Regions from separate parts of the Streptomyces sp. NPDC018045 genome, predicted to be linked through region 4. Evidence: riboswitches for the same ligand, from Rfam matches in the RefSeq annotation. Region 4 holds a riboswitch; each other region holds the start of a gene.

Region 1 (7,161 bases), on a different contig from region 4:
ATGGGCGTCGACGGCGGAGATGTAGCCCTGGCTGACTTCGTCGATGCGCCGCCCGAAGTTCTCGTAGTCCTCCGCGGCACGTCTGGCCGCCGGAGATCTGTCGACCGCCGTGATCGTCTCTATGGAGATCCGGAGATCGCGCTGCGCCGTGTCCAGCTCGTAGAACGCCGCCGCCGCCGCATCCTTCGCGGCCTGCGCGTCCGCACGCTGGCTCTCCCCGCGCCCGAACCAGCGCCGCGTACCGCCACCCGCGAACGCGGCCGGCGCCGCGGCCGCCAGCAGGGGCAGCGGCAGCAGGAGCAGCGTCATCGTGTCCCGGAACGCGCCCCGTCGAGGGCGACGGCGTACTGCACGGCGCGCTCGCTGCTCGTGCGGCTGCGTGTGTGTCGCCGTCACATCCCTCTCCCGATCGCATCGCCCCAGGCCCGACTGCCATTCTCCCACCCAGTAGGAACGAACACAGCGGCCGGTTGGTTCGCGATCGCGGGGTCTGGTTCACCGGCCCCACGGTGAGGGGTGCGCCCTGGTTTGCGGTATCGCCCGGGGAGCAAGGTAGTCTGTCGGCTCAGCCAGGGCGCATAGCTCAGCGGTAGAGCGCTGCTCTTACAAAGCAGATGTCACAGGTTCAAATCCTGTTGTGCCCACCAGCGTGAAGGCCCCCCGTCGATCTTGACGGGGGGCCTTTGGTGTTTTTGGGGTTGGTGGGGCTGGAGGGGGGCCGGGCCGTGGACTGCCGGCCGGTGGGTGGGGCGGTGGTGTGGGGCGCGGGTTGGGGTGGTTGTGGGGTGGTCTGTTGTTGGTGCGGGGTTATCGGGGCCTGGTTGGTGTGGCCGATCTGTGTGGTCAACGCTGCCGATAGTGGCGTTGGTTCGGGGGGCTGTGCCGTTCCGGGAGGCGCGCGATGACGTCGTGGTGGGCGGTCGACATGCGTGGTGGTCGGTCCCGGTGCACGCTGAAAGCATGGCTGAGCATCCGCCGGTGATCGTGCACCCGCCCTCGTCGTCCGGGAGGCGGCGGGTCACCATCCACGGGCAGATCGTCGGGCTGGCGCACGGGCGCGGTGACGTCGCCGAGTTTCTGCGGCATGCGGGGCTGGCGCCGGATGCCGAGGACATCGACCTGGACGCGCCGGGGCTGGTCGAGTGGCGTGGGGGTGACAAGGACACGTGGACGGTTTCGGAAGGGGAGGGGTGAGGGGTGTGAAGGGGGCGGGGCGCGCGTGCGGTGGGGTGGGGTGCGGTCGGGGAGGGTAGGTATTGGGGTTACGCGCTGTGCGGGTCGGCATCCGGAGGGTGACGGTGTGCGGCGTGGGTTGTTGTTCAGCTTTCAAGTGGTGTGTATCGTCGAGGTGTGACTTGAAGTTTCAAGTACTTCCGGTGGCCGACGGCCGGTCCCCGTGCCGGGTCCGTCGGCCCAGGCAGACCAGACAGAAATGAGCACTCGCATGTCCTCCCCCCTCAGCCCCCTCCGTGACTACGGCAGCGGTGTCGACGACCGGCACGCCGCCACTCCGCACGCGTACGACGTCGGTCTGCTCGTGCTGCGGCTCGCGGTCGGTCTGATCATGGCCGCGCACGGTACGCAGAAGCTGTTCGGCTGGTTCAGTGGGGCCGGGCTGGACGGGACCGGGCAGTTCTTCACGGCCAGCGGTTACCCGGCAGGCAAGGCGATGGCCGTGGTGGCCGGCCTCAGTGAGACGCTCGGCGGCGTCGGGCTGGTGCTCGGGCTGCTGACGCCGTTGGCGGGCGCGGCGGTCGTCGGAACGATGGTGAACGCGCTGGCGGTGAAGTGGGGCGGTGGTTTCTTCGCGCCCGAGGGCGTGGAGTACGAGCTGCTGCTCACGGCGGGCGCGGGCGCCCTCGCGCTGACCGGGCCCGGCCGCTACGCGGTCGACCGGCTGCTCCCGGTGCTGCGTACGCACCGGCTCGCATATGGGGTGGCTGCCCTGGTGTTCGGCGTGGTCGCGGCGTTCGTGATTCTGCTGGTACGCGACTGAGGCTGAGCTGGGTGGAACTGGGTGAAGTGAGGCCGCGTGGGGGCGGTTGGCGTACGTGAGGCTGCGGGGGCGCGTGCGGTCATGTGAGCCGCGCGGGGCTATGTGCCGGTCTATGTGAGGCCACGTGAAACGGCGTGGCCCACGTGAAGCCGTGGGGGTCACTTGAAGCCGTGGGGGGCCCGTGAAGCCGCGTGGGCCCACATGACGCCGCATGGGCCCACGTGGGGTCGCACGGGGTCGAGTGAAGACACGTACGACCACGTGCAGGCACGTAGGTCCACGAGAGGTCGGCGAAGCGACGCCGAGCCGGCGGTCGGCGAAGCGACGTCGGGCCGGCTGCCGAGGAAAGCGACGTCGGGCCAGAGCCGGGGGAAACGTCCTCGGGCCGGGACCACGCGGACTTGAAGGAAGCGAAAGCGACGTGAGTGGAGAAGCGGAAGGTGAGGGGTTGACGTGGCGGTGCGGCGGCTGAATCACGCGGTGCTCTACGTACGGGACGTGGCGCGCGCTGTGGACTTCTACACGGAGGCGCTGGGGTTCCGGGTGGACAGCGAGATCCCGGGGAGGGCCGCGTTCCTCAGGGCCGAGGGGACCGCGAACGATCACGACCTCGGGCTGTTCGCGGTCGGCGCCGCGGCGCCCGGGCCGGAGCATGGGCGGGTGGGGCTCTACCACCTGGCCTGGGAGGTCGGCACCCTCGGCGAGCTGGCGGACGTGTCGGCGGACCTGGCGGAGCGGGGCGCGTTGGTCGGCGCCACCGATCACCTGGTGTCCAAGTCGGTGTACGCCAAGGATCCGGACGGCAACGAGTTCGAGGTCATGTGGCGGGTGCCGCGGGAGGACTGGCCGGGGCCGGACGAACCGGACCGGCTCCGTCCGCTCGACCTCGAAGCCGAGCTGGCGCGCTGGGGGCGGGACGTGAAGACGGGCGCGGCGGCCGGTTCCGCGACTTGAGGGGGAGGGGGCGCGGCGCCCGGGTCGGCGGTGCGAAGGGGAAGGTGGGCGCGGCGCCCGGGTCGGCAGCTTGAGAGCGGGGTACGCGTGGTCGGGTCGGCTCCGCGTCCCCGTAGGCCAAGCAGCCTTCCGATCCCGGCTCCGCGCCCCCGCACGCCAAGCGACCTACCGCCCCCCAGCCGCCGCGCCTCCTAGGTCAAGCGGCCTCCCGGCCCTCCGTCGCCCGGGCCGACCAGCGCTTTTCCACCCCGGCCAGCCGCCAGTACGCCAGGGCGGCCGCCCAGACGACCACGAACAGGCCGACGATGATGAAGCCCACGTTGTCCAGGTCGATCGACGAGATCCAGCCGGTGAGGCCGTCGGTGAGGCCCAGCTTCTCGTGCAGGACGGTGACCAGTTCGATGGTTCCGATGAAGAAGGCGACGGCGATCGACAGGCCGGTGATCGTGAGGTTGTAGTAGACCTTGCGTACCGGGTTCGAGAACGCCCACTGGTACGCGAAGTTCATGAACGTACCGTCCAGCGTGTCGAACAGGCTCATCCCCGCAGCGAAGAGCAGCGGCAGGACCAGGATCGCGTACCACGGCAGACCGGCCGCCGCGCCGCTGCCCGCCATCACCATCAGCGTCACCTCGGTCGCGGTGTCGAAGCCGAGGCCGAAGAGCAGGCCGAGCGGGTACATCTGGCCGGGCCGGGTGATGGAGCGGGTGAAGCGGCCCAGTACGCGGTTCATGAAGCCGCGGGAGTCGAGGTGCTGTTCCAGCTCCGTCTCGTCGTACCGGCCCTGCCGCATCGCGCGGAACACCCGCCAGATGCCCGCCAGCGCGACGAGGTTGAGGGCGGCGATGAGGTAGAGGAAGCCGCCGGAGACCGTGGTGCCCACGGTGCCGAGCACCTGGTGGGCGCTCGATCCGTCGTCGAGCAGGGTGCCGGCCAACTGTGCGCCGCCGGCGACCAGGGCCGCCATGGCGACGACCACGCTGGAGTGCCCGAGCGCGAACCAGAAGCCCACCGAGACCGGGCGCTTGCCGTCGGCCATCAGTTTGCGGGTGGTGTTGTCGATGGCGGCGATGTGGTCGGCGTCGAAGGCGTGCCGCATGCCGAGGGTGTACGCGGTGATGCCGAGGCCGACCCCGAAGACCTGCGAGCCCACGGTGTAGTGCTGCGGCACGACCAGCAGGAAGAGCACACCGAAGGCGACGACGTGCAGGGCGGCTATGACCGCCATCAGGCCCGCGGTCCGCACGGTGTCCTGGCGCCGCCAGCGAAACCCGGGCAGAAGGGGCGGGGAGGGGGAAGGCGAGGGGGACGACGTTGCGGCTGGGGGAGGGGTTGGCGGAGAAGTCGGGGACGGCGTAGGGGAATCGGCGGACAGGGGCATCCGGTGGTCACGCTCCAGCACCTCGTGGATCATTTCGTGAGATGCCGTGGCCGGTCTCCTGGCTGACGGGTGTACGCGCCCGCCCCTGCCTTCCCGGCCGCGGGCTGCGGCCAGTGGCTCCGTACGGGCGCCCGGCGCGTACGGAAAGGGGCGGGAACTTCCCGATCACAGTGGCGAGGGCCGCTCCGGTCTGGACCCGAAGGTCTTCACCGGTCTTCCCGACACCACGGCCCGGACACTCTAACGCCCGCTGGCCACATGGTCATGGTCATGATCGCTGGATGGTCATCGGACAGGGGCGTCGGACAAGGTCATCGGACCAACATGGCGGGAACCCGGGGCGCCGTCCGCTCGACTACCTGGTCCTGGGCCCGTATACGCGGGCCGTGGGCAGTCGAGAGGCAGGGAGAGCGGACGTATGCGTCCTCGCGTGGGTCTGGTGAAGTCGGTGACCGGAAAGCGATCGGTGACGACGGCGGCGTCAGTGGTGGTGCTGGCGGTGGCCGCGCTGGCCACTGGTTGCGGCAGTGGTGACGGGCGTACGGCTGCGGGCGGATCGGCCGGTTCGGGCGGCGCGGCGGGAGGCTTTCCCGTCACGGTTGCCGATTGCGACGGGCGGCGGACGACGTTCACCGAGGCGCCGCGGAAAATCGTCACGAGCAATGCGGCGAGCCTGGAAATGCTGCTCCGGCTGGGTGCGGGTGACCGGGTCATCGGTACCGGATTCCCGCCCGGAAAGGGCACGTTGCCGCCTGAACTCGATGCCCGCGCGCAGCGTGTCCCGGTGCTGGGGAAGACGGTGATTCCGAAGGAGAAGCTGCTCGGTTCCGGAGCCGACGTCTATATCGACACGTTCGCTTCCATGGGCACCATGGGTGGAGCGGCGACCGGGCCGACCGAGGAGGAATTCGCCGCGGCGGGCATCAAGCACGTCTATCTGGCGTCGACGGCGTGCGCGCCGCGCAAGAAGGTGCCGCAGCGGGATCTGTCGGCGGTGGAGGGCGACATTCAGCGGCTCGGGCAGGTCACGGGCACTTCGCAGCGTGCGACGCAACTGGTGAGGGAGATGCGGAAGAAGGTCTCCTCGGTACATGCGGCCCTCGCGGACGTGCCCGCGGCGAAGCGGCCGTCGTACTTCTTCTTCGATTTCGACGCGGGGACGAAACAGCCCGTCGCGGTCTGCAATCGCCAGGTGGCGAACGCGGTGTTGACCGAAGCCGGGGCGCGGAACGTCTTCGCGGACTGCGCGAGCGCTTTCAAGCCGGTGTCGTGGGAGGACGTGGTCGGCAAGGACCCGGACTGGATTCAACTCGGCGTACGGAACCGGGGCAGCGCCGCGGCCAACGAGAAGGCATTCGACGAGGCCGAGAGATTTCTCAAGGAGTTTCCGGCCACGGCGGGGCTGCGGGCGGTGAAGGACGGAAAATTCCTTCGGATCGGCTCGGAGCGGACGACCATCGCCGGGGTGGGCAATGCCGACACGGTACGGCAGATCGCGGAGACGCTCTACCCGGACCGGCTGGCCACGTCCGGGGCGGGCCGCTGATGGCGCCGTTCGGTGCTGAGCGGGCCGATCAGGTTGAGCGGGATGGGCGGGCCAAGTCGGCCGGACGGGCCGAGACGTCCGGACGGGCCGAGACGTCCGAGCGGGCCGAGCCGGCTGAGCGGGCCAAGTCGGCCGAGCGGTCCGAGTCAGCCGGGCGGGCCGAGGGGGCCGGGCAGGCCGGGCAGGCCGAGCGGGTCGAGGAGCGTAACGGGTCGGACCGTACGGCCCCGGACGCTGCCCCTACGGGAGCCGTAGGCGCGGCTCGTACCGTATGGCTCGCCATCGGTCTGCTGGTCGCGCTGCTCGGCGCGCTGACCGCGGCCGTCGCGCTCGGTGCCACCGACATCGCTCCGGCCGAGGTGTGGTCGGTGGTGTTCCGGCGGCTGGGCGGTGAGCCGCCCCGGCCGGGTACGGACGACCTGATCGTCTGGCAGCTACGCGTTCCGAGGGCGCTGCTCGCCGCGCTGGTCGGCGCGGGCCTCGGGCTCGTCGGTACGGCCACCCAGGCGCTGGTGCGCAACCCGCTGGCGGACCCGTACCTGCTGGGCATCTCCAACGGTGCGTCGCTCGGCGCGGTGGCCGCGATCGTGCTGGGCGCGGGCGCGATGGCGGGAACGGGCGGGGTGTTCGGCGCGGGCGGAACGTTCGGCCTGGGTGGGGGCGTGGGTCTGTCGCTGGCCGCCTTCACCGGGGCGCTCGCCTCGTTCGCGCTGGTGTGGACGCTGGCCCGCCGGGGCGGCGGCTTCGCGCCGCTGCGGCTGGTGCTGGCCGGGGTCGGCATCGGGCAGTTCCTGGCGGGGTTCACCAGCTATCTCGTCCTACAGGCCGGGGACGAGCAGCAGACGCGCGGCGTGCTGTTCTGGCTGATGGGCAGCCTCGGCGGCGCCACGTGGGGCACGCTCGTCCTGCCGGCGCTCGCCGTGCCGGCCGGGCTGCTGGTCCTCCAGGCGCGGGCCCGCGCGCTGAACGCGCTCACGATGGGGGACGAGACGGCGGCGAGCGTCGGCGTGGACGTCGTCCGGCTGCGCCGCACGCTGTTCGTGGTGACCAGCCTGCTCACCGGCGTCCTGGTGTCGGTGTCCGGGGCGGTCGCCTTCGTGGGGCTGATGGTGCCGCATCTGTGCAGGCTGATCGTGGGGGGCGACCACCGCAGGCTGCTGCCGCTGGCCGCGCTGACCGGGGCGCTCCTGCTGGTGGTGGTGGACATCGTGTGCCGTACCGCCATGGATACCCAGGAACTGCCCGTGGGCGTGGTGACGGCGCTGATCGGCGCGCCGGTGCTGC
Region 2 (7,161 bases), on a different contig from region 4:
GCCACGCACGCCGCCGCGGCCGAGTTCCGCCGCTACACGGAGAACGACCTGCGGACCCGTAAGCGCGAGGACGCGCTCGCGGTCGTGCGGGCCCTGGACGCGCTCGGCCCGGTCGGCGGGCCGGGCGGCGCGGACGGGCCGGACGCCGGCGGGGAGGGCTCCGTGGACGGCGCCGTGCTGCGTCTGAAGCCGGACGAGTCGCGGCAGTGGCTGGGGGCCCTGAACGACCTGCGGCTGGCCATCGGCACCCGTCTGGAGGTCACCGACGAGGACGAGAGCGGCGAGCTGCTGCGGCTGCCGGACAGCGACCCGCGCAAGCCCATGGTGATGGCCTATCTGTGGCTGGGCGGCCTCCAGGAGAGCCTGATCGAGACGCTGACGGCCTGACGTACGAGCGGCGGACCCGGCTCCGGCGCGACGTCCCCGGACTCCCCCGCGCGGCGCCCGCTCAACGGACGCTCAAATCCGGATAACGATCGCGTCACCGACCCTGACTACCCAGCAGCCCATTCCAGCACTTATCCTACTTTTCTTGTGCTCGGCTCCAAGACATCGCTGGTAGATGTCCAAGGGGCCGTGATAGATGTTCACGACCTGCCGTGAGTGACGCCACCCCTGTCACTCCGGGAGCGCTTGGCCGGCCGACCGTCGGCGTGCAGGAACTCCATCCGGGGGGATCGGAACCCGATCCGGACAGACCGGGTCGGAATGGAGAAGGGCGCACCACACATGACCTCTGTGCAGGTCGAAAAGAAAGCCGGCGGCAGCGACGCCGCGGGATCTGCCTCGGAAGAGGGTTACCAGCGGGGGCTGGGAAACCGGCAGATCCAGATGATCGCCATCGGTGGCGCCATCGGAACCGGTCTGTTCCTCGGAGCGGGCAAGGCGATCTCCAAAGCGGGACCCAGCATCATCCTGGCCTACGCCATCGTGGGCCTGGTCATCTTCTTCATCATGCGGGCGCTGGGCGAGCTGCTCATGTACCGCCCGGTGTCGGGCTCCTTCTCGGAGTACGCCCGTGAATTCCTCGGGCCGTTCATGGGATTCGTGACCGGCTGGACGTACTGGCTGTTCTGGGTGGTCACCGGCATCACGGAAGTGACTGCAGCAGCCACCTATGTGCAGTACTGGAACAAGGGAATACCCCAGTGGGCGTCGGCCCTGGTGTTCACGGTCGCCCTGTTCGGAATCAACCTGATCTCCGTGAAGCTCTTCGGTGAGCTGGAGTTCTGGTTCTCGATGGTCAAGGTCACCGCGATCATCGGCATGATCCTCATCGGTCTCGGTGTGATCACCATCGGTTTCTCCGACGCCGGTGACACCGCTTCCTTCAGCCTTCTGTGGTCGGACGGCGGATTCTTCCCGAAGGGCATCGGCGGCACGCTGATGACCTTGCAGATCGTGATGTTCGCCTTCCTGGCGGTCGAACTCGTCGGCGTCACCGCGGGCGAGGCCACCAACCCGAAGAAGGTCCTGCCGAAGGCCATCAACACCGTGCCGTGGCGGATCGGCCTCTTCTACATCGGCGCGCTCATCATCATCCTGTCCGTCGTGAGCTGGACCGTCTTCAAGCCGGGCGTGAGCCCCTTCGTCGCGGCCTTCCAGCAGATCGGCCTGCCGGCCGGCGCGGCCATCGTCAACTTCGTCGTGCTGACCGCGGCGCTGTCCTCGGCCAACTCCGGCATGTACTCCACCGGCCGGATGCTGCGCGACCTCGCGCTCAACGGCCAGGGGCCCAAGCTGTTCACCCGCCTCAGCAAGAACGGCCTGCCGACCTGGGGCACCGGCGTCTCCGTCGCGATGATGCTGTTCGGCGTGGGGATCAACTACCAGTGGCCGGGCAAGGCCTTCGACCTGGTCGTCTCCTTCGCGACGATCTCCGGTATGTGGGCCTGGATCATGATCCTGCTGTCGCAGCTCCGGTTCCGGGCCAAGGCCGACCGCGGTGAGCTGCCGCAGTCCGAGTTCAAGGCGCCCGGCGCCCCGTACACCTCGATCTTCGCGCTGGCCTTCATCGGCATGGTGATCGTGATGATGGGCGTGGACCCGGACGCCCGCGTCTCGCTGTACGCGGCGCCGTTCTGGGCGCTGGTCCTGGGCGTCAGCTACCTGGTGCTCAAGTCCCGCAACCCGGAGATGTTCGCCAGGCCGGCCGCTCCCGCCGTGGGGGCGGCGGCGGCCGGCAAGAGCGGCGACCAGGACTGAGAACGGCCCCTTCCGGGGCGGACTTTCCGTGCCTGTCCAGCATGCGGGCCGGTGCGTACCAACCTTCGGTACGCACCGGCCCGCCTGCTTATTCTTGGGCCCATGCTGACCCTTACCAAGGCTCTGTACGACCAGATCGTGGACCACGCCCGCAAGGACCATCCCGACGAGGCCTGCGGCATGGTCGCGGGTCCGGAGGGCAGCGGCCGCCCCGAGCGGTTCATCCCGATGCTCAACGCCGCCCGCTCGCCCACCTTCTACGAGTTCGACTCCTCGGACCTGCTGAAGCTCTACCGCGAGCTGGACGACCGGGACGAGGAGCCGGTGATCATCTACCACTCGCACACCGCCACCGAGGCGTACCCGTCCCGTACGGACATCTCCTACGCCAACGAGCCCGGCGCCCACTACGTCCTGGTCTCCACGGCCGACACCGACGACGCCGGACCGTTCCAGTTCCGCTCGTTCCGGATCGTGGACGGCGTGGTCACGGAAGAAGACGTCGAGGTCGTCGACGCCTACTGAGCACCGCGGCGGCGGACGCCGCCCGCGCACCTGACACACTGTGCCGCATCACCTCGGGCGGCAGGACCCAGGAACCCGGTGCGAATCCGGGACGGTCCCGCCACTGTGACCAGGCCGCATGCCTGGAAGCCAGGAACTGACCTGCCGCCCTCAGCACACCGACCAGGGGACGCGGATCCCCCGGAGGAGGCACGGCCATGGCCAGATCCAGGTCCCGCGGCGCGCTGCGCGCGCTCACGGCGGCGGCGCTCCTGCTGCCGCTCGCCGCCTGCGGCACCGACGGCGACGGGAAGGCGCCCGGCGGGGCCACGGCGAAGACGGCCGGCTTCCCGTACACCGTCGAGAACTGCGGCGTACGCACCACCTTCGAGGCACCGCCCGAGCGCGTGGTGACCATGAACCAGCACACCACCGAGATCATGCTCGCCCTCGGCCTCAAGGACCGGCTGGCCGGCACCGCCTACCTCGACGACAAGGTGCTGCCGCAGTACGAGAAGGACTACCGGAGCGTCAAGGTCCTCGCCAAGGGATACCCCTCCTACGAGACGCTGCTCGGCGCCAACCCCGACTTCGTCTACGGCGGTTACGCCAGCGCCTTCGACAAGGGCGAGGGCCGCGAACGGGCCGCGCTGGAGAAGTCCGGCATCAAGACCCGCCTGAACGTCGAGTACTGCTCCCACGGCAGGACCGGCATTCGGCAGCTCGCCCAGGAGATCCGCGAGGTCGGCGCCACCTTCGGCGTACGCGACCGGGCCGAAGCCCTGGTCAAGAAGGCCGAGACGACGATCGCCGCCACCAAGGACAAGCTGAAGGGGACCGACCCGGCCGCCGTCTTCGTCTACGACAGCGGCGACTCCGCCGTGCACACCGCGGGCGGCCAGGGCATCGGCAACGAGATCATTTCCCTCGCCGGCGGCCGCAACGTCTTCGCGGACCGGGCCAAGACCTGGGCCGACGTGTCCTGGGAGCAGATCGTCGAGCGCAAGCCCGAGATCATCGTGATCTACGACTACGGCGGTATCAGCGTCGCGGCGAAGAAGAAGCGGCTGCTCGACGACCCCGCGCTCCAGGACGTACCGGCCATCAAGAACAAGCGGTTCGCGGTGCTGCCGTTGTCCAGCGCGGTACTCGGCGTACGCGTACCCGACGCCGTCCGGTCGCTGGCCGGACAGCTTCACCCCGACGCCGTCAAGTAGCCCCGGTGACCTGCACGACCGCGGCACCGCCGCGCCGCCTGCGCCACACCCTCGTCCTGACCGTGCTCGCCGCCGCCCTGCTCGCGGCGGGCCTGGCCGGGCTCGTCCTCGGCTCCGTCCGCGTCCCGCCCGGCGACGTGCTGCGCATCCTGACCGGGGACGCGCCCGCCGGCCCGTTCCCGACCATCGTCCTCGACGTACGGCTGCCGCGCGTCCTGCTCGGCGCCGTCGTCGGCGCGGGGCTCGCCGTCATCGGCACCGTCCTACAGGCGCTGGTCCGCAACCCGCTCGCCGACCCGTTCCTGCTCGGCGTCTCCTCCGGGGCCTCGACCGGCGCCGTCATGGTCGTCGTCCTCGGCGTCGGCGGCGGCCTGGCCGGCGCGGTCGCGATGCCGCTGGCCGCCTTCGCCGGATCGCTGGGCGCGCTGGTCGCCGTCTACGCCCTGGCCCGGCGCGGCGGCACCATGACGACCGGACGGCTGGTGCTGGCGGGCGTCGCGGTGCAGTACATCCTCTCCGCGCTGACCAGCCTCGTCCTGGTCACCTCGGCCCGGGCCGAACACCTGCGGTCCCTCATGTTCTGGACGCTGGGCGGCCTCGGCCAGGCCCGCTGGGACACCCTGTGGCTGCCCGCCCTCGTGCTGCTCGCCGGTCTCGCCCTGCTGCTCACCCTCGCCCGGCCGCTCGACCTGCTGCTCGTGGGCGAGGAGGGCGCCACCGTCCTCGGCCTGGACACCGGCCGCTTCCGCGCCGCCGTCTTCGTCCTCGCGTCACTGGTCACCGGCGTACTCGTGGCGGCCAGCGGGTCGATCGGCTTCGTCGGGCTGATGGTGCCGCACGCCGTCCGCATGCTCGTCGGCGCCTCGCACCGCGCCCTGCTGCCGGTCGTCGCGCTGGCGGGCGCGGTCTTCGTCGTCCTCGCCGACCTGCTGGCCCGCACCGTCGCCGGCTCCCAGGAGATCCCCGTCGGGGTGGTCACCGCCCTGGCCGGCGGCCCGTTCTTCCTGTGGCTGCTGCGCCGCACCACCCGTACGGAAGGGATCACCGGATGAGCGGCCGGAGCACGGACACGGACACCCCGGCGGGCGCCGCCCCCGCCGAACTGCGGACCGAGGGCCTGTCGTACGGCGTCGACGGCCGTCATCTCGTCGACGGCGCCGACCTGCACGTCGCCCCGGGCGAGACGGTCGGCCTGGTCGGGCCCAACGGCAGCGGCAAGACCACCCTGCTGCGCTGCGTCTACGGCACCCTGGCCCCCACCCACGGCCGGATCACCCTGGACGGCCGGGACCTGGCCGGGTTCACGGCCAAGGAGCGGGCCCGGCGCGTCGCCACCGTCCCCCAGGACGGCAGCGGCACCTTCGAGCTGACCGTGCGCGAGATCGTCGCCATGGGCCGCTCCCCGCACAAGCGCTTCTGGGAGACCGACTCGGCGGCCGACACCGCCCTCGCCGACCGGGCACTGGCGTGGGTGGGCGTCGCGGAGCTGCGCGACCGTTCCTTCGCCGCGCTCTCGGGCGGCGAACGGCAGCGCGTCCTGGTCGCGCGGGCACTCGTGCAGCAGCCGTCCCTGCTCGTCCTCGACGAGCCGACCAACCACCTCGACATCCGCTACCAGCTCGACGTTCTCGCCCTCGTCGCCGGCCTGGGCACCAGCACCCTGCTCGCACTGCACGACCTCAACCTCGCCGCGTACTACTGCGACCGCCTGTACGTGCTGCGCGCGGGCCGCGTCGTCGCCCAGGGAACGCCGCACGAGGTCCTCACCCCCGACCTGCTGGCCGACGTGTACGGGGTCGCCGCCGAGGTCAGCGCGCACCCGCTGACCGGGGCGCCGACGGTGGTGTACCTGCCGCCGGACGCGAAGGCCCGCACGGCGGGGCGACGGTGAGCGCGTACGAGGGGGCGGCCGCCCGCCGGCCGACCGCCTGTCAGCAGGCCGCCCTCCGGCAGGCCGCCACTCGGCAAGCCGTTCCCGGGGGCACGGAAGGTCCGCACGCCGCGCTCGCCGCACTCGCCGCGCACGGCCCCCGCTACCACCTCGGCCTGGGCGCGCCGCCGCCCGGCGGGACCGGCTGGCTCGCCGCCGACCGGCTGCTCGACCCGTACGGCCCGGAACTGTCCCGCCTGTTGGACACCGAGCACCAGGGCAGCGGCCACCGCACCGCGCACGCCGCCGCCCTCACTCTCATCGCGGTCTACGCGGGCCGGGTGACCGCGGCGGCCGTCCTGCACTGGGCGCTGACCGGCCACGTCCTGGACGTACGGCCCGAGAACGTCCTCCTGCGGCCGGACCCCGGGCACGGCATCGCCGAGGTCCGGCTGCGGACGTTGCGCACCGTGGACGCACCCGGGACGGGCCCGGAAACCGGCACGGGAATGGGCACGGACGGTCTGGGCGGGTTGGATGGGTCGGGCGGGCCGGGCGACGGAACGGGCCCGTATCGTCCGAACGTCACCGTCCGGGCCCTCCAGAACACCGTCCTCACCCGCCACCTGCTGCCCCTGGCCGACGCGCTGCGGGAGCGGACCCACGCCGGGCTGCGGCAGTTGCGCGGGGGAGTGGCCCACGGCTGCGCGACCGCCCTGGGCGCGTCCCGCGCCGACCCGGCGCTGCTGGCCCGCCGTTGGGCCGTCTTCCTGGACGGTGCGCCCGGCGGGCTCGCCGCGCTCGGTGATGTGGTCACCGTCACGCGCCGCGACGGCTCCCCGCGCCTGGTCTACCTCCGCCGGACCTGCTGCCTCTTCTACACGAGCGCCGAAGCCGTGCGCTGTATGAGCTGCTGCCTGACCAGCAGGGACGAGCGGATCGCGGCGTACGGGGCACGCCCCTGAGCCGTACCGCCGCCGACCGCGTCCCACCTGATGTACACCGAGCGTCCGCATCGCAAGACGAGGTTCCAGTCCCCGGACCGGGAATCGATACGATGACCGCATGGTTTCTGACGACGTGAGCGAGAAGACGCCGGGCATTGTGCTTGTGGCGCGGCTGCACGTCGACCTGTGCCGCCTTGCCAGCGCCATCTGTCCGAACCGCGCTGCCGCCTGACGCCGCCGACACCACGGCCGCGCGGCGGCCCCGGTGCGCACCCTGCCGTGCGCGCCCGGTACCGCGCCCTTCCGCCCAGCGCCTCCGCGGCGCACGCCCCGAGCCTGCGCCGCCCGCTCGCCCGCCCGCACGTCACTGCCCTTCCACAGGAGCTCTCATGGCCATCGAGGTCCGTATCCCGACCAT
Region 3 (7,161 bases), on a different contig from region 4:
CGGGCACCGGCGGCGCGCCGCCGGGCGGCGACCCGGCCGGCCCCGGCGGTGAGCTGCGCTGGCTGATGGCCTCCGACGTCTGCAAACACTGCACGCACGCCGCGTGCCTGGACGTCTGCCCCACCGGCTCGCTCTTCCGCACCGAGTTCGGCACGGTCGTCGTCCAGGAGGACATCTGCAACGGCTGCGGCTACTGCGTACCCGCCTGCCCGTACGGCGTCATCGAGCAGCGCCCCGCCGACGGCCGCGCCTTCAAGTGCACCATGTGCTACGACCGGCTCGGCGCCGGACAGGAACCCGCCTGCGCCAAGGCGTGTCCGACCGAATCCATCCAGTACGGGCCGCTGGACGAACTCCGCGAGCGGGCCGCGCTCCGCGTCGGCCAACTGCACGCGGCAGGCGTCACCGACGCGCGGCTGTACGGTCACGAGCCGACCGACGGCGTCGGCGGGGACGGCGCGTTCTTCCTGCTCCTCGACGAACCCGAGGTCTACGGACTGCCACCGGACCCCGTCGTCACCACCCGCGACCTGCCCGCCATGTGGAAGCACGCGGGCACCGCGGCGCTCTCGCTGGCCGGCGGCATCGCGCTGGCGTTCGCCGGGCCCGCACTCAAGCACCTCGGCATCACCACCGTCCGGAAGGGCAGGCGATGAACGGATGGCGATCAACGGACGAGGGATGAACGGATGAACGGCTCCGATGTCACCCGTGAGGGCTCCGAGGGCGGGCTCCCTGGGCGCGCCGCCGCGCCGGAGATGCTGCGCGGCGGGGCGAGCGGGCCGGGCGGGCCTGACGGGGCCGGGCCGGGCCGAGAGGGCGACGGCCGAGGACGACGCCGGGGCGGCAAGCGCGGCCGGGGCGAGCAGCTCATGGCACCGCCGGCCGAGTTCGCGTCGTACTACGGCAGACCGGTCATCAAGGCGCCCGCCTGGCGCGCCCGGGACATCGCCGGGTACTTCTTCCTCGGCGGCCTGGCCGGCGCCGGATCGGTGCTGGCCGCCGGAGCCCACGCGACCGGCCGCGCCACCACCGCCACCGCGATGAAGGTCTCCTCCCTGGCGGCGGTCTCCCTGTCCACCGCGGCGCTCGTCAACGACCTCGGCAGACCCGGCCGGTTCGGGAACATGCTGCGGGTCCTCAAGCCGACCTCGCCGATGAGCGTCGGCTCCTGGCTGCTGGCCGCCTACGGGCCCGCCGCGGGCGCCGCGGCCGCGGCCGCGGTCACCGGCAGGCTGCCCCGGGCGGGCGCCGTGGCGACCGGCGCCGCGGCGCTCCTCGGACCGGCCGTCGCCACCTACACCGCGGTCCTCGCGGCGGACACCGCCGTCCCCGCCTGGCACGGCGCCCACCGCGAACTCCCGTACCTGTTCGCCGCGTCGGCGACGGCCGCCGCCTGCGGGATGGCGCTCGTCGTCGCCCCCGCACGGGAGACCGCGCCCGCCCGCTGCGCCGCGGTACTGGCCGCGGCCGCCGACGAAGCGGTCACCAAGGCCGCCGAACGGCGCCTCGGCATGGTCGCGGAAACCTACCGCGCGGGGCGGGCCGGCACGCTGCTCCGTACGGCGAGGACGCTCACCGCGGCCGGAGCCGCCGTGGGCGCCGTGTGCGGAGGCCGTTCACGCCCGCTGGCCGCCGCGAGCGGCCTGGCGCTGCTCGCCGGTTCCGCGTGCACCCGCTTCGGGGTCTTCGCGGCCGGCATCGCCTCCGCCGAGGACCCGAAGTACACCGTCGTACCCCAACGGGCGGCCAAGGAAGCCCGCCGCACCACCCCAACGCACAGCGCGGAGAGGACACAGCCCACATGACCCGCACACCCCACAACGACGAGCCGGCCCAGGTCGTGCTCAGCGCACAGTCCCCGGCCGACGCCGAGGCCGTGTTCAGCACCTTGCGGAGCTGCTTCGACTCCGACCGGGCCGCCGGCGACACCGCGCACGACGAGCCGAAACAGCCCGGGCACCCGACCGTCTGGACCGAGACCTTCGAAACCTCGGAGGTACGCGGCGAGGTCCGGCCGAGCGTGGGCCTGGCCGCCACCGTCACCGCCGACCTCCAGGGCAGCCACCTGGCGGTGGACCGGCTGCGCGACGTGCTGACGCGCGCGTTCTCCGTCCGTACGGAAGGCACGGTCTCGGGCGACCAGGAGGTCGAGCTGCAAATCGTCCTGGAGAGCGCGGGGGAGAGCTGACCGCCTTCAGGACGTCACGGGCGGGCGCGGAGCAGCCTCAGTTCCGTTCCGCGCCCGCCCGTTCTGCGGCCGGGGCCCTCACCCCGGCGGCACACCGGGGCCCCTCAGCCCCGGTCGTCCGTGCGGAACCGGAGGCGGCGGAGGAGCCGAGGTCCTCGCCGCCACCGCCACCGGCTCAGGTCAGGCCGAGGGCGGCAGCTCCGCCCGGACGGTCCGGGCGGCGGCGACGAGGTTCTCCAGCGAAGCGCGGGTCTCGGGCCAGCCGCGGGTCTTCAGACCGCAGTCGGGATTGACCCACAGGCGCTCGGCCGGGATGGCTCCGAGACCCTTGCGCAGCAGGCTCGCCGCCTCCTCGGCGCTCGGCACCCGGGGCGAGTGGATGTCGTACACGCCCGGCCCGGCCTCCCGCGGGTAGCCGTGTTCGGCCAGTTCCCGGGCCACCTGCATGTGGGAGCGGGCGGCCTCCAGGCTGATGACGTCGGCGTCGAGGTCGTCGATGGCCCGGACGATGTCGCCGAACTCGGCGTAGCACATGTGCGTGTGGATCTGCGTACGGTCCCGTACGCCGCTGGTGGTGAGGCGGAACGCCGCGGTGGCCCAGGCGAGGTAGGCGGCATGGCCGGCGGCGCGCAGCGGCAGTGTCTCGCGCAGGGCCGGCTCGTCCACCTGGATGACCGAGGTGCCGGCCGCCTCCAGGTCGGCGACCTCGTCCCGCAGGGCCAGCGCCACCTGCCGGGCGGTGTCGCCGAGCGGCTGGTCGTCCCGGACGAAGGACCAGGCGAGCATGGTGACCGGGCCGGTCAGCATCCCCTTGACGGGCCGGTCGGTGAGCGACTGCGCGTACCGCGTCCACCGCACCGTCATCGGCTCGGGCCGTGAGATGTCGCCCGCGAGGACCGGCGGCCGGACGTAGCGCGTGCCGTACGACTGGACCCAGCCGTGCTGTGTGGCGAGGCAGCCGGTGAGCTGTTCCGCGAAGTACTGCACCATGTCGTTGCGTTCGGGCTCGCCGTGGACGAGGACGTCGAGGCCCGCCCGCTCCTGGAAGGAGAGCACCTCGCGGATCTCGTGCTCGATGCGCTCCTCGTACCCGGCCGTGTCGATGCGTCCCGCGCGCAGATCCGCGCGGGCGGTGCGCAGTTCGGCGGTCTGCGGGAAGGAGCCGATGGTGGTGGTCGGCAGCAGGGGCAGGCCCAGGTGGGCCCGCTGCGCGGTGGTCCGCTGCGCGTAGGGCGCCGAGCGGCGGCCGTCGGCGTCGGTGACGGCGGCGGTACGGGCCCGTACGGCGGGGTCGTGGGTGATCGCGGAACCGGCGCGGGACGCCAGGGCGGCTCGGTTGGCGGCCAGTTCGGCGGCGATCGTGTCGGTGCCGTGCGCGAGTGCGCGGGCGAGCGTGGCGATCTCGGTGGTCTTCTGCCGGGCGAACGCGAGCCAGCGCAGGACCTGCGGGTCGATGTCCCGCTCGGCGGTGGCGTCGAGCGGCACGTGCAGCAGGGAGCAGGAGGCCGCCACGTCGACCCGGTCGGCCAGGCCCAGCAGCGTACCGAGCGTGCCCAGCGACCTCTCGTAGTCGTTGAGCCAGATGTTGCGGCCGTTGACGACACCGGCGACCAGCCGCTTGCCGGGCAGGCCGCCCACGGCGGCGAGCGCGTTCAGATTGTCCGCGGCGGCCTCGGTGAAGTCCAGCGCGAGACCGTCGACGGGGCTCTTGGCGAGCACCGGCAGGGCCTCGCCGAGCTGGTCGAAGTACGAGGCGACCAGCAGCTTCGGGCGGTCGTCGAGGCCGCCGAGGACGCGGTAGGCGCGCTCGGTGGCGTTGAGTTCGGCCGGGGTGCGGTCCTGCACCAGGGCGGGCTCGTCGAGCTGCACCCACGCGGCACCGGCCGCACGGAGGTCGGCCAGGACCTCCGCGTAGACGGGCAGGAGCCGGTCCAGCAGGGTCAGCGGATCGAAGTCGGCGGCGACACCCGGGGCGGGCTTGGCCAGCAGGAGATAGGTGACCGGGCCGACGAGGACCGGGCGCGGCGCGTGGCCGAGCGCGAGCGCCTCCCGCACCTCGCCGACCTGCTTGGCGGAGTCGGTGGTGAAGACCGTGTCAGGGCCCAACTCCGGTACCAGATAGTGGTAGTTGGTGTCGAACCACTTGGTCATCTCCAGCGGCGCCACGTCCTGCGTGCCGCGCGCCATCGCGAAGTAGCCGTCCAGGGCGTCGGCCTCGACGGCGGGGCGGTGCCGTTCCGGGACCGCTCCGACCATGACGCTGGTGTCCAGCACATGGTCGTAGTACGAGAAGTCACCGGTCGGTACCTCGTGGATGCCGGCGTCGGCGAGCTGTTGCCAGTTCGAACGGCGCAGGTCCTTCGCGGTCTCCGTCAGCGCGTCCGCGCTGACGCGGCCCTTCCAGTACCCCTCGACGGCCTTCTTCAGTTCCCGGTTGCGACCCTGGCGGGGGTAGCCGTACACGGTGGCCCGTGCTGCCGCGGCTGCGGGCTTCGCTGTCACGGAATCTCCTTCGCGGACGTGTTCTTCTCCGAGTCCCGGTGACGGGACGAGAACGCGAAGGAATGACGCACCGGACGGGCCACCCGGCGCCGCCGAACGGCACGCGTGCTCGTCTGATGTGTACGCCGACCCGCCCTCGAGGTCACCGGAATGTCCGCGCACGTATGGACGCACGCGGGCAACGGGCAGGTCTTCGGACTCGCGGGCACGCCTGCCGGACCTTCGTCCGGCGGGCACCTACTGGCCGTCGCTTCCCGGATCCGCGGCCCGGATCCAGTGCGTATGACGGCGGTCGTTCTCGCTCACCGCTGCGGGGCAGTCCCGGATTCCCACCGGGTTCCCTCTTGCGACGCACCTGCCTGGCGGACAGGGCGAACCAGTTGCACCGGACAGAGTAGGTCCCTCACCCCTCGTACGGACAGACCTGTTCGTGTGGCGGCGCGTGAGATGGGACACGAGGGGAGCCGGCGGGGCGGGTCGGGCGGCCCTTGTGCCTCCGCCGCCACACCGCAACAGAAAACCCTGCCGGGCCGATTCGGGTGGGGCGTTGCCTCGTCGCGCGCCTCGCCCGATCGTGAGTTCACCGCGGCTGAAGCGGGATTCCGGGATGGCTGCATCGGCCATCCGGGCGGCGCACCGTTCTGCGAATGCGGCAAAGGCGTCGTCGGCACCGCCGCCGAGGGTGTTTCTGTGCCGCTTATTGGTCGCTGTATTTCTCGCTGTTGCTTCCGGTGGGAAGTTTGTGGATGAGGTGGTGGGAGTGGCCGGGCGCGGTCGTGGTGGGTGCGTGGTGGCCTGGGGAGAGGGTGCGCGAGGTGTCAGGTGGGTGGTGGTGACGGGCTGCGGAGCGGGGTTCGAGGGGTTTCCGGGAACCTTTTGCGTGGCGGTGGGATTGCGGTGGGGCGCGTGGGGGAAGGATGGTTTTCTTTGGGGGCCGGGGGGTGTGGGGGACTTGATGAAGTGGTCAACTATTCATTGACAGTTGCTCTGTACGGGTGGTTGAGTCGGCCTCGCCACGGGGGCCTTGCCCATGGTTTGCCGTACCGCGGGGAGGGGTGACCGTCAATTGAGTCCTGTCCATCGAGCCCTGACCATCGAATCCCCGTCCCCGGCATCTGCCGGACATTCCGGTCCGCCGCGGCGACCGCGGTTTTGACCGAGGGGTTTTTCCCCTTCTTGATGCGGTGTCGGTGAGGCGTTCACGTTGCCGTACGCGGTGAATCCCCCGTGCCGTCATGGTGATGCCGACTGCAAGGCGGGTGTCCCGGGCGACTTTGAACCCGGTGTCCAGGAACAAGGAGCAAGGTGTGCTTGACGCCCGGAGAGGGACCCGGAAGACATTCGACAAGCCGGGTACCGAATCGGCGGATCTGGTGGTGGACGGCGGGCGGGCCGCGGCGGCCGTCGGTGCCGGTGCGCTGAGCGTCGGGGTGCCGGGCGACAAGTCGGTCAGTCACCGGGCCCTGCTCGCGGCCCTGCTTCCGGGAGCACCCGAGGTGCTGACGGTGCGCAACGCCAACGTGGGCGGCGCCGTACGCGCGTTGCTGCCGGCGATGCGCGCGCTGGGCGTGGAGGTCGTGGCCGGTGCGGACGGCGCCACGCTGACCGTGCGGCGCGGTGCGGCACCGGTGCCGCAGCGGGTACGGGAGCACCCGGATGTCGCCCGGTGGCCCGAGGGCGTGCCGTACGTGGAGACCGGAGGGTCGAGCGCCGCGGCCCGGCTGCTGATCGGCGTACTCGCGGGGAGTGGCACCCCGGCGGTGGTGGACGGCGACGACGTACTGCGGCACCGGCCGATGGACTGGCTGGTCGACCCGCTGGCCGAACTGGGCGCGGACATCACGTATCTCGGGGACGACGGCTGCCTGCCCGTCTGGGTGAAGGGACCGGTGTGCCGGCCCGGCAGGACGGTGGAGTTACGCGTGGGGAGCGCGCAGGCACGGTCCGGGGTACTGCTGGCCTTGGCCGCCGCCGGCCTGCCCGGGACCGTACGGCACCCGGTGCGTTCGCGGGACCACACCGAGCGGATGCTCGCTTCGTTCGGCGGTGAGCTGGACGAGGGGGACAGCGAACTCGTGTGGGCCGGGCGGGCGTTCCAGGTGCCGGGAGGCATCGACGTACCGGCCGATCCGTCGCTCGCGGCGTATCCCGTGGCCGCGCATCTGCTGTGGGGGGACGGCGGTACGCTGCGGGTGCCGGGCGTCTGCCTGAACCCGACCCGGACCGGATTCTTCGAGGTGCTGCGGCGGGGCGGGGCGGACATCTCCTACGCGTACGAGCACGGGCGCGGGGACGCGCCCGAGTGCGGGGACGGAAGCGGGACCGGAAGCACCGAGGGGGGACGCCCGCGGGCCGGTGAGCCGGTGGGGACCGTGGTGGTCCGGGGAGGGCTGGACGCCGTCGAGTCCGTGCGGGTGGACGAGCCCTGGCTGCTGCACGCGCTGATCGACGAGGTGCCGCTGCTGGCC
Region 4 (7,161 bases):
GTCTCCGCCTCCGCGTAGACGATCCCCGCGTAGCCGCGGCTGTCCCCCAGGTGCTCGACGCGATCGCCGACCCGCTTGACCGGGTACCAGGCGGGGGAGCCCGGCATGTCCGGCAGCCGGCCGAGTCCGGCGACGCCGGTGAACACCCCCGGCTGCTGCGGGTAGCCGAGGACGAAGGCCGAGGCGGGGCCGCCGGGCAGCGCCGCGTCCATGAGCCCGGGGCGGACTCCCAGCGCCGCCTCGACCATCGCCTCGTACACGTTGACGCCGAGGGCCCGGCACAGCCCCTCACCGACGAGCGCGCCGCCGATCCGCGGATTGATCTCCACCACTTCCGGACCGGCCGTGGTCAGGGCGAACTCCACATGGGCGAACCGGTCGGTGTAGCCGATCGCGGCGAGCACCTCGTCCAGCCACCGCTCCAGAGCGGCCCGGCGCGGTTCCGGGAAGGCGACGGGGAACGCGGTGATCTCCTCCCGGAAGTGCGGCTCGGGCGACATCAGCCGGCTGGAGACACCCAGCAGTCGGGTCCGTCCCGCCCAGGTCAGCGTCTCCGCGCTGTACACGGGGCCGGAGAAGTACGGCTCGGCGAAGAGGCGGCCCTTCAGCTCCCGCCCGGCGGCCTCGGCCAGCGCCGCGTCCAGCTCGCGCTCGTCCCGTACCAGCCAGACGTTCTGACTTCCGGTGCCCGCGGTGTCCTTGAGGATCGCCGGCAGGCCCACGGCCTTCACCAGCAGCTCGGCCGTCGCCGGGTCGCCGCTGTCCGCCTCGGCCGCGCGGGACCGGGTCAGGCCGGCCGCGAACAGCCGGTCCCGTACGGCGGCCTTGTCCCGGGCCAGCCGCAGTACGGACGGGTCGAGGCCGGGGAGGCCGAAGCGGGCGGTGAGTGCGGCGCCGACCAGCATCCAGGTGTCGGTGGAGCTGATCAGGCCCCGCAGGTCCGGGGTCCGGCCGAGCAGCTCTGCCACCAGCTCCGTGTCGAAGGTGTCGGTCTCCACCACCTCGACGGCGTCCGCGGGCAGCCTCTCCAGCTCGTGCGCGTAGTACGCGGGGTCGCGGGTCAGCAGCCGCAGCGGCTCGCCGAGCCGCCCGGCGGCGCGCGCCAGGCGGCCCAGCCCGAAGGTGAGCGATTCCAGGCAGACCACGGTCATGCGCGGGTCTCCTTACGGGGCAACGGCCAGGGGGCGCGGTTCCACGCCATCGTCGACCAGGGCATGGACATCTCCTCGGGACCGCCGACCTCGGTCGGCTTCAGCGCGGTCAGGTCCGCGGCCTCCCGGTGGCGGGCGTAGACCCGTTCCACGTAGCGGTGGCCGGTGTCGGCTCCGATCACCAGATGGAGCCGGTCGGGGTGGCGGCGGGTCTCGTACGCGGCGGTCAGGTACGCGGCGCCGGTGGACAGCCCGGCGAAGACGGCGTGCTCGCGCAGCAGGGCGACGGCGCCGGACATGGCGTGGGTGAAGTCCATCCAGTGCACGGCGTCGTACAACTGGTGGCGGACGTTGTCGAACGGGATCGAGGAACCGATACCGGCGATGATCGCCTCCGGGTCGTGGTGGTCCTGGCTCCCGAAGGTGACGCTGCCGAACGGCTGCACCCCGACCAGCCGGACGTCGGGATCACGGCGCCGCAGATGCGCCACCAGGCCACCGGTCGAGGCCCCCGACCCGACCCCGCCGACGACGGTCAGCGCCCGGTCCGGCAGCGCCGTGGCCACCAGGTCCGCGACCTCCCCGTAGCCCAGGTAGTGGATGTCGTCGTGGTACTGGCGCATCCAGTGGACGCCGGGCCGCTCGGCGAGGATCTCCCGTACCCGCCGGACCCGCAGTTCCTGGTCGAGCTTGAGATTCCGGGACGGTCTGACCTGTTCGACCGTCGCGCCGAGGATTTCGAGCTGGGCGAGCGTCGTGGCGTCGACGGTGGTCGAGGCCACGATGTGGCACCGCAGGCCGTAGCGGTGGCAGGCCAGCGCCAGGGCGTAGGCGTAGATGCCGCTGGAACTGTCGATCAGGGTCTGCCCGGGGCGGATGGTGCCCCGGTCGAGCAGGTGCCGGACGGCCGCCAGCGCCGAGTAGATCTTCATCGACTCGAACCGCAGCAGCACCATGCCGTCCGACAGCCGGACGAGGTCGGGGATCTTCAGGGCATCGGCTATGTGGGGGTGCGTCACGCGTAGCCTCCTTGGGCGAATGAGCACTGGTGGCCGAGCGACCGGAAGAAGGCGGACAGCTCGCCCTTCAGGGCCGGCGCCGGACGGCGGCTGAAGAGGTAGCCGATGAGGGAGCCGGTGTGGGCGACGAAGAGGCCGTCCGCCCCGAACTCCTCGCGGTGGGCCAGTACGGCGTCGAAGCTGTGCTTGGGCAGCACCTCCTGGGACAGCGCTCCGCTGAAGGTCGCGGCCCGGGCCACGGCGGCCGGGTCCCCCGAGGCGAAGCCCTTGAGGAGGTCGGTCAGACACTTCTCGTACTCGGTGGCGCAGCGCCGGTAGTGCCGCCGCAGGAGCGGGGTGACCGCGGCGGTGTCCACCGTGCCCGGCTCCATGACGAAGGCGGTGTGGAAGCCGATGCCGGTGCCCAGCCGCCGTACGACGCGGTGCCGGCCGCTCAGGTAGAGCGCGAACTCGTCGAGGAACACACTGTCGGCCCGCTCTATCGCCGACAGGACGCGGAGGACGGCCCCCGTGTCGTACGGCAGGGAGAAGACCCGGAACAGACAGCGCAGCGTCGCCACGATGTCGGCCGTCGAACTGGCCATGCCCACACCGACGCGCAGGTCCGAGTGGGTGCTCCAGCGGCCGGGCGGCAGCGTCAGGCCGGAGTGCTCCAGGAAGAGCCGCGCGGCCGTCGCCGCCTTCTCACCGAGCGGCGGTGCGTTCCCGGGGGCGGCGCCCGGCGTGAAGTACACCCAGGAGTGGCGGTCGACGGGGAACGACACGATCGCGATGTCCCGGTCACCGTCCCCACCGGAGTGCGACGGGCCTTGGTAGAGCTCGCCCAGCGTCCCCTGGCAGACGCCGGAGACGCACCCCGCCGATGCGCCACCGGACGCGGTCAGCATCGGTCACCGCACCACGGCCGTGCCTGGGCAGGCCGTCGGCCGCCCCGGAGGTATGCCTCGGTCACGAACACGCCCTCTCTCGCCGCACCCGGTCCGGGGAATGACCGGTGAGTGAAGAGGACGGGCGCGCCGTACGCGCGCCGCTCCGCCCGCACCGCCGACCCAGCCCTCGAGGTCACCGTGGACAGCGCGTGCGTCCGTGCCCGCACGCGCGCGGTCGGCAGGTATCCGGACTCGTGGGCACGTCGGCCGGGCCTTCCGGCGACACCTTCCGGCCGCCGCCTCCCGCACCCTTCGGCCGGGTCCGGTGCTGTTGGCGGCCTTCGCTCCCACTCACCGCTGCGGGACAGTCCCGGATTCCCACCGGGTTTCCCTCTTACGACGCGCCACGGTGGCGCGAACCGACTGCGCACATCAGCGTAGAGGCGCTTCGGCCACCGCAACAGGGAGACCTGCGTGGTTGTCTCGATCGGCACCGCTGACAGGGCGCGCGATGTGTGCAGTACGGGATCGCCGCCCGCGGACGCCTGTCACCTGGGGCCCTGCCGTGCAGCACACCACCTGTGACCCGGCTCAAACATGTCACCTCGGCTCGGGTCGGCACGGTCCCGCGGCAGATTCATTCGCCGTGCCCGGGGAACGGTTCGAGCCGGCGGCCCCGGCTGGAGGTGCCGCGTGGGAGCCCCGGGACGAGGAGAGGCGGGCCCAGGGCCGTCATCGGGCTCCTTCCCGGACGTTCGGCGGCGGCCGGGACCGGCCCTGCGGCCACCTGACCGTCCTGACCGCCTTCCTGCCACGCGAACCCGGGACGGATGATGATGGAGGCCGCACCCCCGCCGTGCGGGTCCTCCGCACGGCGCAACGGGCTGCCGAACAGGAGGCGTTGGCCATGCGTATCCCTGGTCCCGAGCCCCGGCCGGACGGCGGCGTGGGAGCGGTCGCGGCGGCGGGCGGACTGCACACCTACCAGCTACGGCTGCACGCGGAGTACGGGCCCGTCGTGCGGTTCCAGCTTCCGGGCGCGGAGACGGCCGTGTCGGTCGCCGACCCCGTACTGCTGGAGGCCACGGCCCACATCGACAAACGGCCGGAGCGGCTGTTCGCGTTCCTGGACCCGCTGTGCGAGGCCGGCAACCTCCAGGTGCTGCCGGCCGAGGAGCACACGCCCTGGCGACGCGTCCTGCTGTCGGTGCTGGCCGGGCGCCCGTCCCACGAACGTCACTGCGCACGGTTCACCGCGCTGGCGACCGGCCTCGCGGACCGCTGGGACGAGCGGGCGGGCCGCGGGCCCGTCGCACTGCAGAAGGACCTCACCGCGCTGTCGCTGCGGATGATCTGTGCTTATGCGCTGGACGGTGAGGCCGCGGACCCGGACGGCGTCGTCGCGGCCTTCGAGGAGGTGCTCACCGAGTACCTGGGGCGGCTGTACCAGGTGCCGGTCCCGGGCACGCCGGAGGAACGGGCCGAGCGGGCGGCCCGGGCCCTCGCCCACCTGCGGAAGACGGTGGACCGGGCGGTCGCGGCGCACCGCTCCGGCGGCCGCACGGACCGCAGTGATCTGATCGGGGCGCTCGTCGAGGCCGGTGAGCGCCCGGCGCGGATCCGCGACACCGTCATGGTGACGCTGCTGGCCGCCCACCACACCACCGGTGTGGCCGTCTCCTGGACCCTGCACCTCCTGGGACGCCACCCCGAGGCGGCCGAACGTGTCGCCGCCGAACTGGACCGGGTCCTCGGCGACCGCACGGTGCCCGAGTACGCCGATCTGCGGCGCCTCACCTACCTGGACATGGTCCTGAAAGAGGCGATGCGGCTCTACCCGCCCGGCCCCTACGGCGCGCGGGAGACGACCGGGCCCCTCGTCCTGGGCGACCACGAGATCCCCGCCGGGACGACGATCTTCTACCCGTTCTGGGCCGTCCACATGAACCCCGATTACTGGCCCGAGCCCGAGAAGTTCGTACCCGAAAGGTTCGCCCCGCGGGAAGTGGCCGAGCGGCCGCGGCTGGCCTACATCCCGTTCGGCATCGGGCCGCGAAGCTGCGAGGGCGCCCAACTCGCCATGGTGGAGGCCGAACTGGTCCTCGCCGTCCTGCTCAAACGCTTCCGCTTCCGGCCCGCGCCCGGACACCGGGTGACGCCGATCGAACGGTTCGTGCTGTGGGCGGCCGATGACATCCAGATGCTCGTGAGCCCGCGTGACACCGTGCCCCATCGGTGAACTACGCCTTCTGACGGGCCTGTTGTGCCGTGAAGCCGGGTATGCATGGGGCGGCAGTACCGGTGCGAGCAGGGGAGTGGCCATGACGGAGTGGTTATTGGCGTTCGACGCGGGCTGCGGCGTGTGCGGCGATGCGGCCGCGAGAATCGGCGGCCTGGCCCACCACCGGCTGACGATGGTGGGACTCGGGGAGGAACCCGTCCGTGCCCTGCGGCGGCGGGCACTGGGCGACGACCCGCCGTTCGCGCCGACGCTGCTGGCCGTGGACGGCGACCGGGTACGGGCCTGGACGGGCCCGGCCCTGTCGGTGCGCCTGTGCCGCCTTCTGGGGCCGGTCGGCTCGCTGCGGGTGGCCCGGGCCCTGAACCGCACCGACGCACTCGTGCACGGCGACCGGCGCAGACTCCTCAAGGCCGTGCCGGGCCTGGCGCTGGGCGCGTTCCTCGTCTCCGGTGGGCTCGCCGCGCCGGCCATGGCCTCGCCCGGCCGTCGGATGACGGCCGCCGGCGCCGAGGAGTGGGCCGCCGGGCTCGAACGGCTCCCCACCGGCTACCGCGAGGTGACCGCGCTGCCGATGCCGCGGCGCCGGGCCGTGTACGCGCGCCTCCCGGACCGGGCGAAGGCCGGCCTGTGGCTGGAGCACGTACAGCGCTACCGGGCGGCGCACCCCGAACTGTCCGGACCCCGGTCGGCGATGCTGGAGAAGGTCGCCGCGGCGATACCCGCCCTCTTCGCCGGAACCGGCGCGTGGCCCGCGGCGGACGTCGCCCGGCTGCGGGACGAGTCGGTGGCGGTGCTCGGCCCCGGCGTCTCGTTCGCCGCGCTCGGGGTCCTCGGCCCGGCCGACTCACCCGCCGCCTCCACCTCCGCCGGCCCCCGCCTGCCGATGAACTGCGACTGCCACAAGGGAGCCAGCGGATGTAGTTCCTGCGGCAACTCCGTCCCCTGCACCGAGCAGGCGTCCGGCTGCGGATGGCTGTGGCAGCAGAAGTGCGACGGGGTGTGCGGCGGTTGACGGACCGCCGTACAGGCAGCCGGTCGAAGGGCCGTCCGAACCGGCCACCGGCGTGACCACGGCGCCTCCACCGGTCCGGAGGCCACCGGTGGAGGGCAGGCGCAGCGGACCGTGTGCCCACGAGTCCGGGATACTGGGCCGGGTGGGAATGCGGATAGCGGTACTCGGGCCGGTGCGGGTCTTCGACGGGGACGGGACACCGGTCGGCATCGGGGGCGCGCGGCCGCGCATGCTGCTGAGCCGACTGGCGCTGGCGGCGGGCGACATGGTGTCACCCGCGGCGCTCATCGACGGCCTGTGGGGCGAGCACCCTCCCGCGCACGCGCTCAACTCACTGCACGCGCTGGTGTACCGGCTGCGCAAGGCCCTGCCCGACGGCGGGCTGCTGGAGTCGTCGGGGGCGGGCTACCGGCTCGCCGTGCCGAAGGAGCACGTGGACGCCACGCGCTTCGAAGAGCTGGCGGCACGGGGCGGGCGGGAACTCGCCGCGGAAGCGCCCGGGGAAGCGGCTTCCTCGCTGGGCGAGGCGCTCGCGCTGTGGCGAGGCCCGGCGCTGGCCGACGTACGGGAGGCCCCGTTCGCCGGTCCGGCCGCGGCCCGGCTGGAGGAACTGCGCCTCGCGGCGTTCGAGGACCGCTGTGACGCGGAGCTGCGGCTCGGCCGCCACGCCGGGGTCCTGGCCGATCTGGAGGCGGCGTCGGCGGACCACCCGCTGCGCGAACGGCCGGCCGCGCTGCGCATGCGTGCCCTGCACGCGGCGGGCCGGCAGTCCGACGCGCTGGCCGTGTTCGAGACCGTACGCGGCAGGCTCGCCGACGAGCTGGGTGTCGACCCCTCGCCAGGGCTCCGGGAGGCCCACCTCGCCGTG

The links. A riboswitch is a leader RNA that binds a small molecule or an ion and turns the genes downstream of it on or off. The one in region 4 is predicted to bind cobalamin.
Region 1: another riboswitch for cobalamin. It lies ahead of ACH4EB_RS02465 (HoxN/HupN/NixA family nickel/cobalt transporter); the one in region 4 lies ahead of ACH4EB_RS33765 (hypothetical protein).
Region 2: another riboswitch for cobalamin. It lies ahead of ACH4EB_RS20885 (ABC transporter substrate-binding protein); the one in region 4 lies ahead of ACH4EB_RS33765 (hypothetical protein).
Region 3: another riboswitch for cobalamin. It lies ahead of metE (5-methyltetrahydropteroyltriglutamate--homocysteine S-methyltransferase); the one in region 4 lies ahead of ACH4EB_RS33765 (hypothetical protein).

Annotation. Positions count from the first base shown of each region.
Region 1 is NZ_JBIRFL010000001.1:588,105-595,265, reverse strand. It holds gene ACH4EB_RS02490 (hypothetical protein) at 1-396, opposite strand, end outside; tRNA gene ACH4EB_RS02485 (tRNA-Val) at 573-647, shown strand; gene ACH4EB_RS02480 (hypothetical protein) at 961-1,194, shown strand; gene ACH4EB_RS02475 (DoxX family protein) at 1,445-1,996, shown strand; gene ACH4EB_RS02470 (VOC family protein) at 2,450-2,950, shown strand; gene ACH4EB_RS02465 (HoxN/HupN/NixA family nickel/cobalt transporter) at 3,147-4,364, opposite strand; cobalamin riboswitch at 4,362-4,575, opposite strand; gene ACH4EB_RS02460 (ABC transporter substrate-binding protein) at 4,819-5,877, shown strand; gene ACH4EB_RS02455 (iron chelate uptake ABC transporter family permease subunit) at 5,877-7,161, shown strand, end outside.
Region 2 is NZ_JBIRFL010000008.1:204,896-212,056, reverse strand. It holds gene ACH4EB_RS20900 (DUF2017 domain-containing protein) at 1-387, shown strand, start outside; gene ACH4EB_RS20895 (amino acid permease) at 730-2,205, shown strand; gene ACH4EB_RS20890 (Mov34/MPN/PAD-1 family protein) at 2,308-2,730, shown strand; cobalamin riboswitch at 2,769-2,890, shown strand; gene ACH4EB_RS20885 (ABC transporter substrate-binding protein) at 2,928-3,926, shown strand; gene ACH4EB_RS20880 (FecCD family ABC transporter permease) at 3,932-4,978, shown strand; gene ACH4EB_RS20875 (ABC transporter ATP-binding protein) at 4,975-5,817, shown strand; gene ACH4EB_RS20870 (hypothetical protein) at 5,814-6,761, shown strand; gene ACH4EB_RS20865 (putative leader peptide) at 6,862-6,975, shown strand; gene ACH4EB_RS20860 (MoaD/ThiS family protein) at 7,133-7,161, shown strand, end outside.
Region 3 is NZ_JBIRFL010000009.1:237,743-244,903, forward strand. It holds gene ACH4EB_RS22430 (4Fe-4S dicluster domain-containing protein) at 1-656, shown strand, start outside; gene nrfD (NrfD/PsrC family molybdoenzyme membrane anchor subunit) at 690-1,808, shown strand; gene ACH4EB_RS22440 (hypothetical protein) at 1,805-2,191, shown strand; gene metE (5-methyltetrahydropteroyltriglutamate--homocysteine S-methyltransferase) at 2,372-4,693, opposite strand; cobalamin riboswitch at 4,860-5,089, opposite strand; gene ACH4EB_RS22450 (3-phosphoshikimate 1-carboxyvinyltransferase) at 6,001-7,161, shown strand, end outside.
Region 4 is NZ_JBIRFL010000029.1:19,037-26,197, reverse strand. It holds gene ACH4EB_RS33775 (ATP-grasp domain-containing protein) at 1-1,151, opposite strand, end outside; gene ACH4EB_RS33770 (cysteine synthase family protein) at 1,148-2,170, opposite strand; gene ACH4EB_RS33765 (hypothetical protein) at 2,167-3,057, opposite strand; cobalamin riboswitch at 3,259-3,478, opposite strand; gene ACH4EB_RS33760 (cytochrome P450) at 3,947-5,278, shown strand; gene ACH4EB_RS33755 (bacteriocin fulvocin C-related protein) at 5,361-6,293, shown strand; gene ACH4EB_RS33750 (BTAD domain-containing putative transcriptional regulator) at 6,442-7,161, shown strand, end outside.